Regions from separate parts of the Rhizobium sp. HT1-10 genome, predicted to be linked through region 1. Evidence: riboswitches for the same ligand, from Rfam matches in the RefSeq annotation. Region 1 holds a riboswitch; each other region holds the start of a gene.
What was found. A riboswitch is a leader RNA that binds a small molecule or an ion and turns the genes downstream of it on or off. The one in region 1 is predicted to bind cobalamin.
Positions count from the first base shown of each region.

Region 1 (4,208 bases):
GCCTGATGCGAGGATGAAGGTGTTGAGCGCAGTCCAGGCCACCAGGAAGGTCAGGAAGGAAATGATGAAAGACCACGAGCCGCCGATGCGGGCAATGCTGTCGGCGACGCGCTCGCCGAGCGAGGCATTGGCCGAGAATGCAGCGTTGACGTCGGTCGAGATGACCTTTCGTTCATGGGCCCGCTTCAGCACACGCTTCTCGATGGCACCAAGATCCTCGGGGGGCTTGTCGAAATGGGACTGGATCAAATGCGGAAAATTGGGCATGCGTCGCTCCGGTTCTGTCTGGCTCCACTATTCGGTTGAAGCAGGCAATTGCAACGGCAAAACAGCGCAGCCGGCAGCGTCTCACGCATTCGCGCTCCGGCCTGCGGTTGCCGTCAGGTGGCGGCCCCGTTAAAACAAGCCTGCCGCCGGCAATTGAGGGCGGCAGGAATTGGAAAGCGGGTGAGGCATGCGCAGTTCGATCGAGATATTCAACATTGCCACGAAACAGTCACGGGTGGTCTGGCAAACGGATCGCCTCGTCGAGGCGCCCAATTTCTCTCCGGACGGGCGCTACCTGCTGGTGAATGACGAGGGGCTGCTTTACCGCCTGTCGCTCGACGGCAAGGCCGATGTCGAACAGGTGGAAACGGATTTTGCCACGCGCTGCAACAACGACCACGGCATATCGCCGGATGGTTCGATGATTGCGCTCTGCGACAAGGTCCAGTTCGGAAAATCCTGCATCTATCTCGTACCGGCGGAAGGCGGCACACCGCGTCGGGTCACGGCCAATCTGCCCTCCTACTGGCATGGTTGGTCGCCGGACGGACGGCGGCTCAGCTATTGCGGCATTCGCGGCGATCTCTTCGATATCTACACGATATCGGTTGACGGCGGCGAGGAGACGCGGCTCACCCATGGCGAAGGCCGCAACGACGGCCCGGACTGGTCCGCCGATGGCCAGTGGATCTATTTCAATTCGAGCCGCAGCGGCCGTATGCAGATCTGGCGCGTCCGGCCTGACGGCACCGATCTTCAGCAATTGACCGATGACGAATTCGGCAACTGGTTTCCGCATCCTTCGCCATCAGGCGACAAGGTCGTCCTGCTGTCCTACGACGGCGACGTCTTCGATCACCCCCGCGATCTGCCTGTGCGGCTGCGGCTGATGGATATGGATGGCGGCAACATCACCACGCTGTTCGAACTGTTCGGCGGTCAGGGGACGATCAACGTGCCCAGCTGGGCGCCTGATGGCGATGAATTTGCCTATGTCCGCTACGAAGCCGAGGTCTGAGTTCATCCCGATCGGCTTGCCTTCGTTCGGTAGATCACGCATATCACTGCCATCAGGTGCCCGCGAGAGCGGGAGAATCGGGAAGCCGGCGAAAACCCGGCGCGTGCCCAACGCTGTATGGCGGATGGCGATGCATGGGGGCGGTTGCCCCCAGATCGATGTCACTGGTCGCCAGACCGGGAAGGCAGCATCGACCAGACGACGCCGAGCCAGAAGACCGGCCTGATGCGATAGACTTGCCCGCGCGGACGGCGGGCGGTTGGCATTGTTGGGGAGAAAACGATGCAATCCGAAGCGAAGGACGATCTCGTCCGGGAGCAAGCCTTTTCCGTTGCCGAGCGCAACGTCATATACCACGCCATCGAAACCCGGCGCGACGTGCGCGACCAGTTCCTGCCGGACCCCTTGCCTGACGATCTGATCGCGCGTCTCCTCGGTGCCGCCCATCATGCGCCTTCGGTCGGCTTCATGCAGCCCTGGAATTTCATCCTGGTGCGCGACGCTACCCTTCGGCAACGCGCCTTCGAAGCCTTCGAGCGCGCCAATGAAGAGGCGGCACTGCAGTTCGACGGCGCCCGCCAGGACAGCTACAGGGCGCTGAAGCTCGAAGGCATCCGCAAGGCGCCGCTCAGCATCTGCATCACCTGCGATCCGGATCGGGCCGGACCGGTCGTGCTCGGTCGGACGCATAACCCGAGGATGGACGCCTATTCGACCGTCTGCGCCGTGCAGAATCTCTGGCTAGCGGCGCGGGCTGAGGGCGTCGGTGTCGGCTGGGTCAGCATCTTCCACGATGCCGACCTCCGCGCCTTGCTTGGTATCCCAGAGCGCATCGAGATCATCGCCTGGCTTTGTCTGGGCTTCGTCGACCAACTCTACGGGGAACCGGAACTCGCCGTCAGAGGCTGGCGCCAGCGCCTGCCGCTTCAGGATTTGATTTTCCAGGATGGCTGGGGTCAGCAGCGGCGCTGACGGTCGCTACTGTTCCGGCTGCAGCCTTGGGCCGGCGGGGCGGTCCAGGTCGAGCTTGTGCTGATCCGACGACAGAAAGGCCGGACCGACCTGTCGCGCCTTGTCTGTTGCCGGGTCATAGGGGCGATCGACCGGCGGAGCGTCGCTTTTGGAAGGGGCGGGTGCGGCGGCCGGAGGCGTTGCTTTCGGGCCGATGGTGGTGATCGAGCCGGCGGCAGGGGCCTCTGATCGGCCGCTCATGGCGTTCTGGCGCCGCATTTCCTCATAGTAAGCCGGCAAATTGCATGTGCAGCTGGTCTTCTCGTTCGGCGGCCTTTTGCGATAGGCGAAGGCATAGGGCATGGCGCTGTAGGGCGCTCCGGAGGAGGCCGAGATCATCGCCGACGTCTCCTGGTTCGGCAGCTGGTGGAAGAACAGCTCGGTCTTGACGCCCGGGCACATCTTGGCGCAGGTCTCGCCGTCCCGCGGGAAGTCGCTCGCTGTCGCATTGGGTGTCATCGGAAAGAAACCACCGTCGCAGGTGCGCACACAAACGGTACGCACATTGCTGCCGGCATAGGATTGACCGACGGCGTAGCTCTGGCCCGGTGATAGCGGCGGCTCGGCGCCGGTCGAGGGGCCGCCGCTGCGGTCGAGTGTGGTAACGCCGGATGAACCTGGGCCGGGCGCTGCATCCAGCGGCGGCGGTCGGTTGCTGATGATGGTGTCGCCTTGGCTGCTGTCGGGTTCGTCACAGCCATTGGCGGTGAGGGCGCTGGCGAGCCGTTGGCGCTCGCCGTCGCTTGAATTTCCGCCCTTTTGCAACTGGTCGCGCTTGGCAATGAGGTCGTCGAGATTCTGCTGCATCCGCCGCAGCGTATCCTCGATCCGCCCGCAGGTGCCGTCATCGTCGCCGTTGATGATGACCATGCTGCCGGAGGAGCACTCGTTGTCCTCCAGGTCGTTTTCGACCTTGCGGATCTCGGAACTCTGTTCGGCAACGGCGCTGCGATATTGCCGAAGCTGCGTGCCGGTGCCGATTGTCTCGGTGAGATCGGCCATCCGGCCGCGCAGGTCGTCGCAGATTTCGTTCGTCTGGGCAGCCAGCGGCGCCGTCATCGAAAGCCACGTGCCGATCGCGAAGAATGAATGTTTCCAGCCCACCGTGACGCCTCTGGCCTGCCCTGCTTGAATGCGCCGCGACGCTCGGGAAGCGTGCGGCGAGTCACCCTATAGCACAAGCCAGCCATTTGACGCCGCGCGACTTGCGCCAGCCCTGCGACCCAGCGACTGGCGCGATTGGTCATGCGGCGCGGGCAAGCGCCACCGTCGTCTCCGGCGGCAGCACGGTTCCGTCGATCTCGGCCACGGCCTTCATCCGCTGCAAGAGCCCCTGGTTGACCTCCCAGGAGACGGCGACGGCATGAACCGAACCGATCTTCTGCGGCTCGCCGATGCGTTCCCCGGGGCAACCCATCCGGCGAAACATGCGCTCCAGGAAGACGTCGGTGACGGTGACGATATGGGTCAGTCCGGACGACAGGCCGAGTTCGCCGACGCCGCACATCAATTCGGCGGCCGCCACCGTCACCTGGTTGGAGGCCCGGTCCTGCGAGATCTCCGGGTCGATACAGAAGCGGCTGGATTCCCAGACGGTGGCGCTGCGGATTTGCGGTCGGTGACCGAGCAGGATCGGAAAGGTGTCGTCCAGCATGTTCGGCCCGAGCGTCGGCAGCAGCCGCAGTGCGCCGCGTAGTTTTCCCGTCTCATCCGAATAAGACATCACATAGATCGGGTTGGACAGGTCGTACTGGTCGATTTCCCAGTTGCCGTCGACTAGGACCTCCCATTTGAGCAGATCGTGGAAGACGCGCTTGCGCAGCCGGAACATCTCGTCCATCGCGCCGAAATGGTGGTGGCGGGTAGTGCCGCTGTAAAGTCTGATCATCTCGGTCTCCCTCGGTTGATGACC
Region 1 covers NZ_JBCEBQ010000005.1:148,216-152,423, forward strand. The annotation lists gene VH564_RS15125 (DUF1003 domain-containing protein) at 1-267, opposite strand, end outside; gene VH564_RS15130 (TolB family protein) at 455-1,285, shown strand; cobalamin riboswitch at 1,323-1,525, shown strand; gene bluB (5,6-dimethylbenzimidazole synthase) at 1,568-2,257, shown strand; gene VH564_RS15140 (DUF2865 domain-containing protein) at 2,264-3,400, opposite strand; gene VH564_RS15145 (acyl-homoserine-lactone synthase) at 3,540-4,184, opposite strand.

Region 2 (4,208 bases), on a different contig from region 1:
CGTTGCGTCGAGCCGATCGGGAAATCGTGGCGGAAGTCGGCGATGCTGATGTTGACGTTGGCGCTGCGCACATCGGGTCGCATCATGCGCGCGACGGTCAGGTTGCGGATCCAGCCGACATCGTGGGCGCTGCGGATGCTCTCGCCGCGCAGGTGAAAGCGCCAGGTGGCAAAGGAGTAGCCGAAGGTGGTGCGCACCACCAGCGACGAGGTTATGACGGCGGCAAGCACCAGCGCGGTGATTGGAAAGTCACCTGTTATCTCCAAAGCCAGAAACGTCATCGTCAGCGGGCCGCCGATGACGGCGACGGCGAGCGAACTCATGCCGACCACGGCATAGATAATTGGCGTCAGGGTCGCGTGGTCGAAATAGGGTGCGGAATAGGCGAAGATCTTGCCGAGTAGTGCGCCCATGAACAGCGAGGCGAAGAACAGGCCGCCGCGGAAGCCGGAACCGATCGAAACCGCCGATGCCAGCGCTTTCAGCAGCAATATGCCCATGAGGGCAGGTATTGCGACATCGCGGCCGAGATTGAGATGCAGCGCTCCATGACCGGCCGACAGAACCTGGGGCGAGACCAGCGCCAGCAGTCCGATCACGATGCCGCCGAGGGCCGGACGGACGTATTGCGGGATGGCACTCTTGCGCGCCAGCTCCTCGATGAAGGAGACGCCCTGCATGAGAATGATACCGCAGCCGGCGCAAACGGCACCGAGCAGCAGGGCCGGAATGTAGTCGGCCGGCACGACGCTGCCGAAATCGCCGATGTCGATCATCACGTCGTTGCCGGCCAGAAGCCGGGCGACCAGGGTCGCGACAAGGGCCGAGACGACGACCGGCGTCAGGGTGACGATGGTGTAGCTGCCGATGATCAGCTCAAAGGCGTAGAAGGCGCCGGTCAGCGGCGCGCTGAAGGCGGCGGCAATGGCTCCGGCCGCGCCGCAGCCGACCAGCGTGCGAAGGTCGCCGCGGCGCAGCTGCAGTTTCAACCCGAGCTTCGAGGCTATGCCCGCCGCGATCTGCGTATAGCCGGCTTCGAGCCCCACCGACGCGCCAAAGCCGTTGGAAATAAGGTTCTGGATCGACACCAGGATACTGTCGGTCAGCGACAGCCGGCCGCCATGCAGGGCATTGGCTTCGATCGGGTCGATCATCGGCTTCTTGCGGGTCTTCGACAGAATGAACAGCATGAGCCCGAGCAGCACGCCGCCGGCAATCGGGGCCAGCAACAGCAGCAGCTTGTTGTCGATGACCGCGCTGCTCAGCCGGCCATCGTCGCCCACACCGTAGATCAGCATGTGCATCTGGCGGGAGATCAGGCTCATTGCGGTGACGGCCAGACCCGAGGTGATGCCGACGAAGGCTCCGGCAATCACCAGGCCGACTTCGCTCTGTCGCAGGATCGCTCGCATCCGTCCGGCGTCGAACAGTGTTCTGAGCGTGCCGAAGCGGGGTGAATGAAATCGTTGAAGCATGGCGATACGCATGAAAGAGGACGGGTTGCTGATCTCGGACGTCTTTACACCGGCAATTGCGACGAAAAGACCGACGCCGGGAAGGATTCCTGCGTCGTACGGGCATATATGTGGCAGAAACCAAAATCGTCGATCAGTTGACTTGGATAAGGCGACGTCCTAATCCTTGTCTTTCATAACGGAAGGTTCCTGCGCCGCGACAGCGGTATGGGATCAAAAGGGAATGTGACCGGGCGGACCCATCCAGGGCGCTCTTATCACAGCCGACCCCGCGACTGTAGAACGGTCAGGGTCTTTCGTCCGGTGTTCGGGCGCGACGGGGGATGTCCTGCAATGGTGCGGGCGGCCCTTTCGCCGAAGACAGCGGAAAAGCCACTGGCGTGGCAGCATGATCTACCGGGGTGGGACGCCTCCTTAGCTACGAATCGTCCGCCTTTTCATGTTGATCTGCCGGGAAGGCGAGAAAGATCCGTGGCCTCCGACCGGGACGATGCAAGTCGTTCCGGTCGGAGCGCCGCAACCGTGAGCCAGGAGACCTGCCATCCGTGCCGGGCGAAAAGCCCAACCCGGGGACGTCGTCCCGATGCCAGCACGGAGGTTGTCATGGCTGAACAGTTGTTTTCGCGCGTCCATTCGACGCGTTCCATCGATCCGACCGGCTGCCTGTTCGCAGCCTCGCGCACAACCGCGTGAGGATCGGATAAGCCTGATGACATCCCCATCCCATGGCACCGCCTTCGTGATCGGCGGCGCGCGTTCCGGAAAATCAACCTTTGCCGAATCCCTCGTCACCGGCTCCGGCCTCGATCGTCATTACATCGCCACCGGCCGCGCCTGGGATGCGGAGATGACGGATCGTATCCAGAAGCATCGCGCCGATCGCGGCGAGGGCTGGACGACCCACGAGGAACCGCTCGATCTGGTCGGCACGCTCGAAGCTGTCGACGCGCCCGGCCGCGCCATCCTGGTCGATTGCCTGACGCTCTGGGTCACCAACCTGATGATGGAGGAGCGCGACATGGCTGCCGCCTTCGCGTCCCTCACCCAATTCCTGCCCAGCGCCCGGGCGCGCCTGGTCTTCGTCTCCAACGAGGTCGGCCTCGGCATCGTGCCGGAAAACCGCATGGCGCGCGATTTCCGCGACCACGCCGGCCGTCTCCACCAAATGATCGCAGCCGCTGCCACCGACGTCTATTTCGTCGCCGCCGGGCTGCCGCTGAAAATGAAAGGCTGAACCATGCAACAGAAAATCCCCGCCACGGTCATCACCGGCTTCCTCGGCGCCGGCAAGACCACCATCATCCGCAACCTGCTGCAGAATGCCGGCGGCAAGCGCATCGCGCTCATCATCAACGAGTTCGGCGATCTCGGCGTCGATGGCGACGTGCTCAAGGATTGTGGTGCCGAGAACTGCTCGGCCGACGACATCATCGAGCTCACCAACGGCTGCATCTGCTGCACCGTCGCCGACGATTTCATCCCGACCATGACCCAGCTGCTCGCCCGCTCGCCGCGCCCGGACCACATCGTCATCGAGACCTCGGGGCTGGCATTGCCGCAGCCGCTGGTCGCCGCCTTCAACTGGCCTGACATCCGCACCCAGGTGACCGTCGACGGCGTGATCACCGTCGTCGACAGCGTGGCCGTCGCTGCCGGCCGGTTTGCCGACGACCACGACGCGGTCAACGCGGCGCGGGCCGAGGATGCCTCGCTCGACCACGACAACCCGATCGAGGAGCTGTTCGAGGACCAGCTGACCTGCGCCGACCTGATCGTGCTTAACAAGACCGACCTGCTCGATGCCGCCGGCATTGCCGCCGTCAGGGCGGAAGTCCTGTCGCGGACCGAGCGCAAGCCGGCGATGATCGAGGCGCGCAACGGTGAGGTCTCGGCCACCGTGCTGCTCGGTCTCGGCATCGGCACCGAGGACGATGTCGGCAACCGCCTTTCCCATCACGAGATCGAACATGCCGACGGGACGCCGCATGACCATGACGAGTTCGACAGTTTCATCCTCGACCTCGGACCGATCGCCGAGCCGGTCACCTTCATCGAGCGGCTGAAGGCGGTGATCGGCCGCCACGACGTGTTGCGGCTCAAGGGCTTCGTCGATGTGCCGGGCAAGCCGATGCGTCTGCAATTGCAGGCGGTGGACAGCCGCGTCGACCATTATTTCGACCGCGCCTGGGCGCCGGGCGAGGTGCGGGCCACCCGGCTGGTGGTGATCGGGCTGCACGACATGGACCATGCGGCTGTGCGCGGCGCCATCGAGGCGCTGGTCTGATGGTGCTGCGTCGCGGCTTACCCCCCTCTGTCACCTGCGGTGACATCTCCCCCACAAGGGGGGAGATCGGGAGGCTGCGGCTGATACTTTCTCGTCCAAATGAGCCTATTGCAGGCGGTGGTCTTCGTGTGAGCAGAGAGGCCGCCCCAGCCAATCTCCCCCCTTGTGGGGGAGATGTCACCGGAGGTGACAGAGGGGGGTGCCGCCCCACCCGAAATACCATCCAGGGAGATACCGCATGCATCTCCTCCTAGCCCAGAAAGGCTCGATATCCGACGGCGACGAGGCGATCGATCTCGGCCAGACGCCGGGCGACATCCTTTTTTTGTCGGCGGCCGATACCGAGCTTGCCGCCATCGCTGCCGCCCATGGTCAGCAGCAGGGGCCGCATTCGCTGCGGCTGGCGAGCCTCATCAGCATGAAACATCCGATGTCGGTCGACACCTATG
Region 2 covers NZ_JBCEBQ010000003.1:588,748-592,955, forward strand. The annotation lists gene VH564_RS11400 (chloride channel protein) at 1-1,475, opposite strand, end outside; cobalamin riboswitch at 1,642-2,033, shown strand; gene cobU (bifunctional adenosylcobinamide kinase/adenosylcobinamide-phosphate guanylyltransferase) at 2,185-2,709, shown strand; gene cobW (cobalamin biosynthesis protein CobW) at 2,713-3,759, shown strand; gene cobN (cobaltochelatase subunit CobN) at 3,998-4,208, shown strand, end outside.
Region 2: linked by a shared signal. The riboswitch ahead of cobU (bifunctional adenosylcobinamide kinase/adenosylcobinamide-phosphate guanylyltransferase) and the one ahead of bluB (5,6-dimethylbenzimidazole synthase) in region 1 are both predicted to bind cobalamin.

Region 3 (4,208 bases), on a different contig from region 1:
TCCGTTCGGCCCAAGCAGTCCCAGAACCTTTCCGCGCGACACGTCAAGGCTGATGCCGTCAATGATCAGTGTATTGCCGGCGGAAAACGATACCTGATCGACCGCAATGCTCATGAGTTCCTCCGAACGCGATAGAGGATGATCGCAAAGGCCGGGGCGCCGAAAAGCGCTGTGACCACGCCGATCGGCAAGATCTGTTGCGGAATGATGATGCGCGAGACGATGTCGGCCGCGACCATGAAGATCGCGCCTCCCAGCGCCGTTGCCGGCAGCAGGCGCCCGTGCGACGGCCCGACGAGAAAGCGGGCAGCATGGGGAATGACAAGCCCGACGAAGCCGATGGAGCCGACCATGCTGACCACGCTTGCGGTCATCAAGGCGGTGGTGCCGAGCAGGACGATCTGCACGCGCCGGACGGCAATGCCGAGCGAAGTCGCCGCGTCGACACCGAACACGAAGGCGTCCAGCGCCCGGACGTGACAAAGACAGATGACGAAGCCCGCCAGCGTCACCGGTACCGAGAGATAGACGTCCGGCCAGCGCACGCCGCTGAACGAACCGAGCAGCCAGAAGAGCACGCCCCGGGCCTGTTCGGCATTGGCCGATGTGGTGACGATGTAGGAAGTCAGGGCATTGAATAGCTGCGATGCGGCAACGCCACAGAGAATGATGCGGTCGCCTGAGCCGCCGGCACTGACTGCAAGAATGCCGACCAGCCCGAAAGCGACGACCGCCCCGATGAAGGCGCCGCTGGAAAGGCCGAGCACGCCGTAGCCGACGCCGAGGATCGTGATGCAGACCGCGCCCGTCGAGGCGCCGGCCGAGATGCCGAGCACATAGGGTTCGGCCAGCGGATTGCGCAAAAGCGCTTGCAGGATCGTGCCGCAGAGCGCCAGGGACGCGCCGGCGCTGGCCGCCACCAGCGCCCGGCTGAGACGATAGTCCCAGACGATGCCCTGGTGGATGCGGCTGATGTCGAAGGCCGTGCCGAAGAGGCGGTTCGACACCGCCTCCGCCGTCGTCAGCAGCGGGATCGATATTTCGCCGATCGACACCGCCAGGCTGATCGCCAGGCCGAGCAGCAGGATCGCGGTTGTGGCGAGCACGGAGAGGGCCCACCACCGACCATATCTCTCGCCTGCCGCCGCGTTCACTGGGTTGGGCCGAAGGACTTGATCCCCTTGGCGAGGACCTCGATGCCGTCGATCGTCCGGATCGTCGGGTTCATCGACTGGGCGTCCATCAGGACGAAGCGCTTGTTCTTGACGGCATCCATCTGGCTTGTGACCGGGTCGCTCTCAAGGAAGTCGAGCTTTACCTTCGGATCGTCGGCGGCATAGCGGCGGCGGTCCATTGTCGCGATGACGATAACGGCCGGATTGGCCTCAGCGATCGTCTCCCAACCGACAAGCGGCCATTCTTCTTCCGTCGTGACGACGTTTCGGGCATCCAGCGTCTTCATGATGTAGGCCGGCGCGCTGTTCTTGCCGGCGATGAAGGCGTCGCCGCGAACGTCCTTGCTGGAGTACCAGAAGACGACGGGCAGGTTCCGGGCCGATGGACCTTCTATGGAAGCGACGGCGGTCGCTTCACGCTTGCGAAGGTCGGCGATCAAGGCATCGCCGCGCTCTTTGATATCGAAAATGTCAGAGAGTTGGCTGATTTCCTGGTAGATCAGGTCCATCGTGAACATCTCCCTGCGAACGCCGTCTCCGCCACCGGCATTGACCTTGGCGACGCAATCGGCCGGCGAGATGTAGCTGTTGATGCCGAGATCGGAGAACTGCTCCCGCCGGCCGACGGATCCCTGCGGGCCGACATGCCATTCAAATTCCGCCGCGACGAGATCGGGCTGTTGACCGACAACCGACTCGAAGCTCGGATCGTTGTCGGCGAGGCGTTTGATATGGCTGTTTGCCTCCGCATATTGCGGCAGCACCGGGCCGACCCAGACCGCCGTGCCGGCAATCTTGTCGGCAAGACCGAGCGAGAGGAGGATTTCCGTCATGCCCTGGCCGATCGACACGATCCGCGACGGAGCCTTGGTGAAGGTGACCTGCTGGCCACAATTGTTGATAGACAACGGATAGGCCGTTGCGGCATGGCCGGGAGCGGCGGCGACAAGGAAGCCGCAGGCAAGCGTGATGCTGGTCAGAAAATGGCGCATGATCATGTCTCGATTTGGGGGAATGGCGAGCGTCACCGCGCCGCTGGTGGCGACGTGGAAACTAGGTCACGCCGGGACTAACGACGGAAAATCCAATCGAGACGGATGCGTGCCAAGGCATGGCGAAGGGTAAGATGGGTCATATCTGTTCCTTTCCGGGCATCCCCGCCCGGGTGATTGGATGGTGCTTGACGGCAGGTCTCCTGACTTGCGGATGTCTGCTTCCCATCTGCCTTCCCGCGAAACCTTCGCAGTGGCATGGCCCTTGAGCCCGAGGATGAGCGGCAATCCGCTTACAGTTGCGGGGGCAGTCACGGTCTTGGTCCCTTTTGGGTTGCCCGCACCGTGTTCCCTATTAATCCCCTTGGAGTCATCCTAAGGGAACCGTCATTGTCATCTATGACAGCCCTGCGATCCGGGTCAAGGCCGTGCGTTGCGGACGCGCCGCTGAAACTAGGGTTGCATGCGCTCACGGCGGTGCAGCGGTGCCTTTCCAAAGGAGGTGCGCAAGTTTGCATAAAGGGTGAATCCGTCTTTCCGTATCATCGATATAAAATGTTATAACGTTACAAACGTATTTCAGGTTGCCTGTCAAGTCGCTCGGTGAGGAATGCGGCTTTGGCTGCATAGCCGTTGAAAGCCGCGTGCGAAAGATCGCTAAAATCACTTCGGGCGGTTGACTTCCAAGCGGCATACAAAATACAGGAGTGAAATACTCCACTTATTTGTCCCGATCGTTGGATGATATTCGAGGGCGCTTCCATGCATCATCACGCCACACGCTTTTGCCTGATCGCTGCCACCTTCACGAACTTAAGCCGCCGGTCGGACGTCTTTCCGCGCGCAACGCGATAGGCCACGCCGGCTAAGCTTCTTGCGGCTGCGACAACAAGACGGGAATGCAGACTTTGCCTTTTTCATTTTTCAGCCGACGCGACATTCTCTGCGGTATGACCGCAACCGCGGCCCTTGCGGCCCTGAAAATGCCCGCCATCGCTGCGGATGAGCCCCTGCGGTTTGAGTGTGACTATGGCGTGGCCGTCCTGCCGAAACCTGCGCAGCGCGTCGTCTCGCTCGGCTACACCACGCAGGATACATTGCTCGCCCTCGAGGTCGTTCCCCTTGCCATTCGCGATTGGTACGGCGATCAGCCGTCGGGCGTCTGGCCGTGGGCGCAACCCTATCTGAAAGACGCCCATCCGCGGCTCATCAAAGGCGCTGTCAGCCTCGAGCTCATCGCCACCCTCAAGCCGGACCTCATCGTCGCCATCAGTTCCGGGATTACGGAAGCGGAATATGCCGGACTGTCGCGCATTGCGCCGGTGCTGATGCAGCCGAAGGGCGTTTCCACCTATGGCCTGCCCTGGGATGAAATGACATTGCTGATCGGGCGCGCCGTCGGCAAGGATCGGCTTGCCGCCGAACTGATCGCCAGGACGCGCCAGACGATTGCCACTGTCCGCCAGCGACATCCCGATTGGGCCGGACGTACGGCCACCGCCGCCTACCACGAGGGCGGCGAGACCGGCCTGTTCGCGCCTTCCGACACCCGCGGCCATTTTCTGGCGGAACTGGGATTCCAGCTGCCCCCCGCAGCGATGGGTCTTATCGGCCCAGGCGGGTTCTATCAGAAGCTCTCGCCCGAGGACCTTGCCGTCCTCGAAGCGGATCTGCTTCTTTGGGTATCGGCGTCCGAGGATGCCGGCGATCTGCGCAAGCTCCCCATGCGGCTGCTGTTGAAGTCCCACACGGAGGGACGCGAAGTCTTTGCGGGCGCAACTGTTGCTGCGGCGATCTCTTTTGGCAGCGTTTTGTCATTGCCCTTCGCGGTAACCTCGCTCGAGGCGGATATCGCGGCTGCGCTGGATGGCGACCCGAAGACCCCGGTGCCAGGCGCCGTGCGGGCGGGGATCGCACCGTGATGCCGGCCGCTGCTCAGCTGGCGCCGAGATGGCCTGCCTCAAGCCGACGGTGGGCGATGGCCGCTCTGGGCATCCTGATTTTGGTCCTGCTCTGCCTGCTCAGCCTCAGCCTCGGCGCC
Region 3 covers NZ_JBCEBQ010000002.1:607,784-611,991, forward strand. The annotation lists gene VH564_RS07985 (ABC transporter ATP-binding protein) at 1-114, opposite strand, end outside; gene VH564_RS07990 (FecCD family ABC transporter permease) at 111-1,154, opposite strand; gene VH564_RS07995 (ABC transporter substrate-binding protein) at 1,151-2,167, opposite strand; cobalamin riboswitch at 2,344-2,571, opposite strand; gene VH564_RS08000 (ABC transporter substrate-binding protein) at 3,076-4,089, shown strand; gene VH564_RS08005 (FecCD family ABC transporter permease) at 4,146-4,208, shown strand, end outside.
Region 3: linked by a shared signal. The riboswitch ahead of VH564_RS07995 (ABC transporter substrate-binding protein) and the one ahead of bluB (5,6-dimethylbenzimidazole synthase) in region 1 are both predicted to bind cobalamin.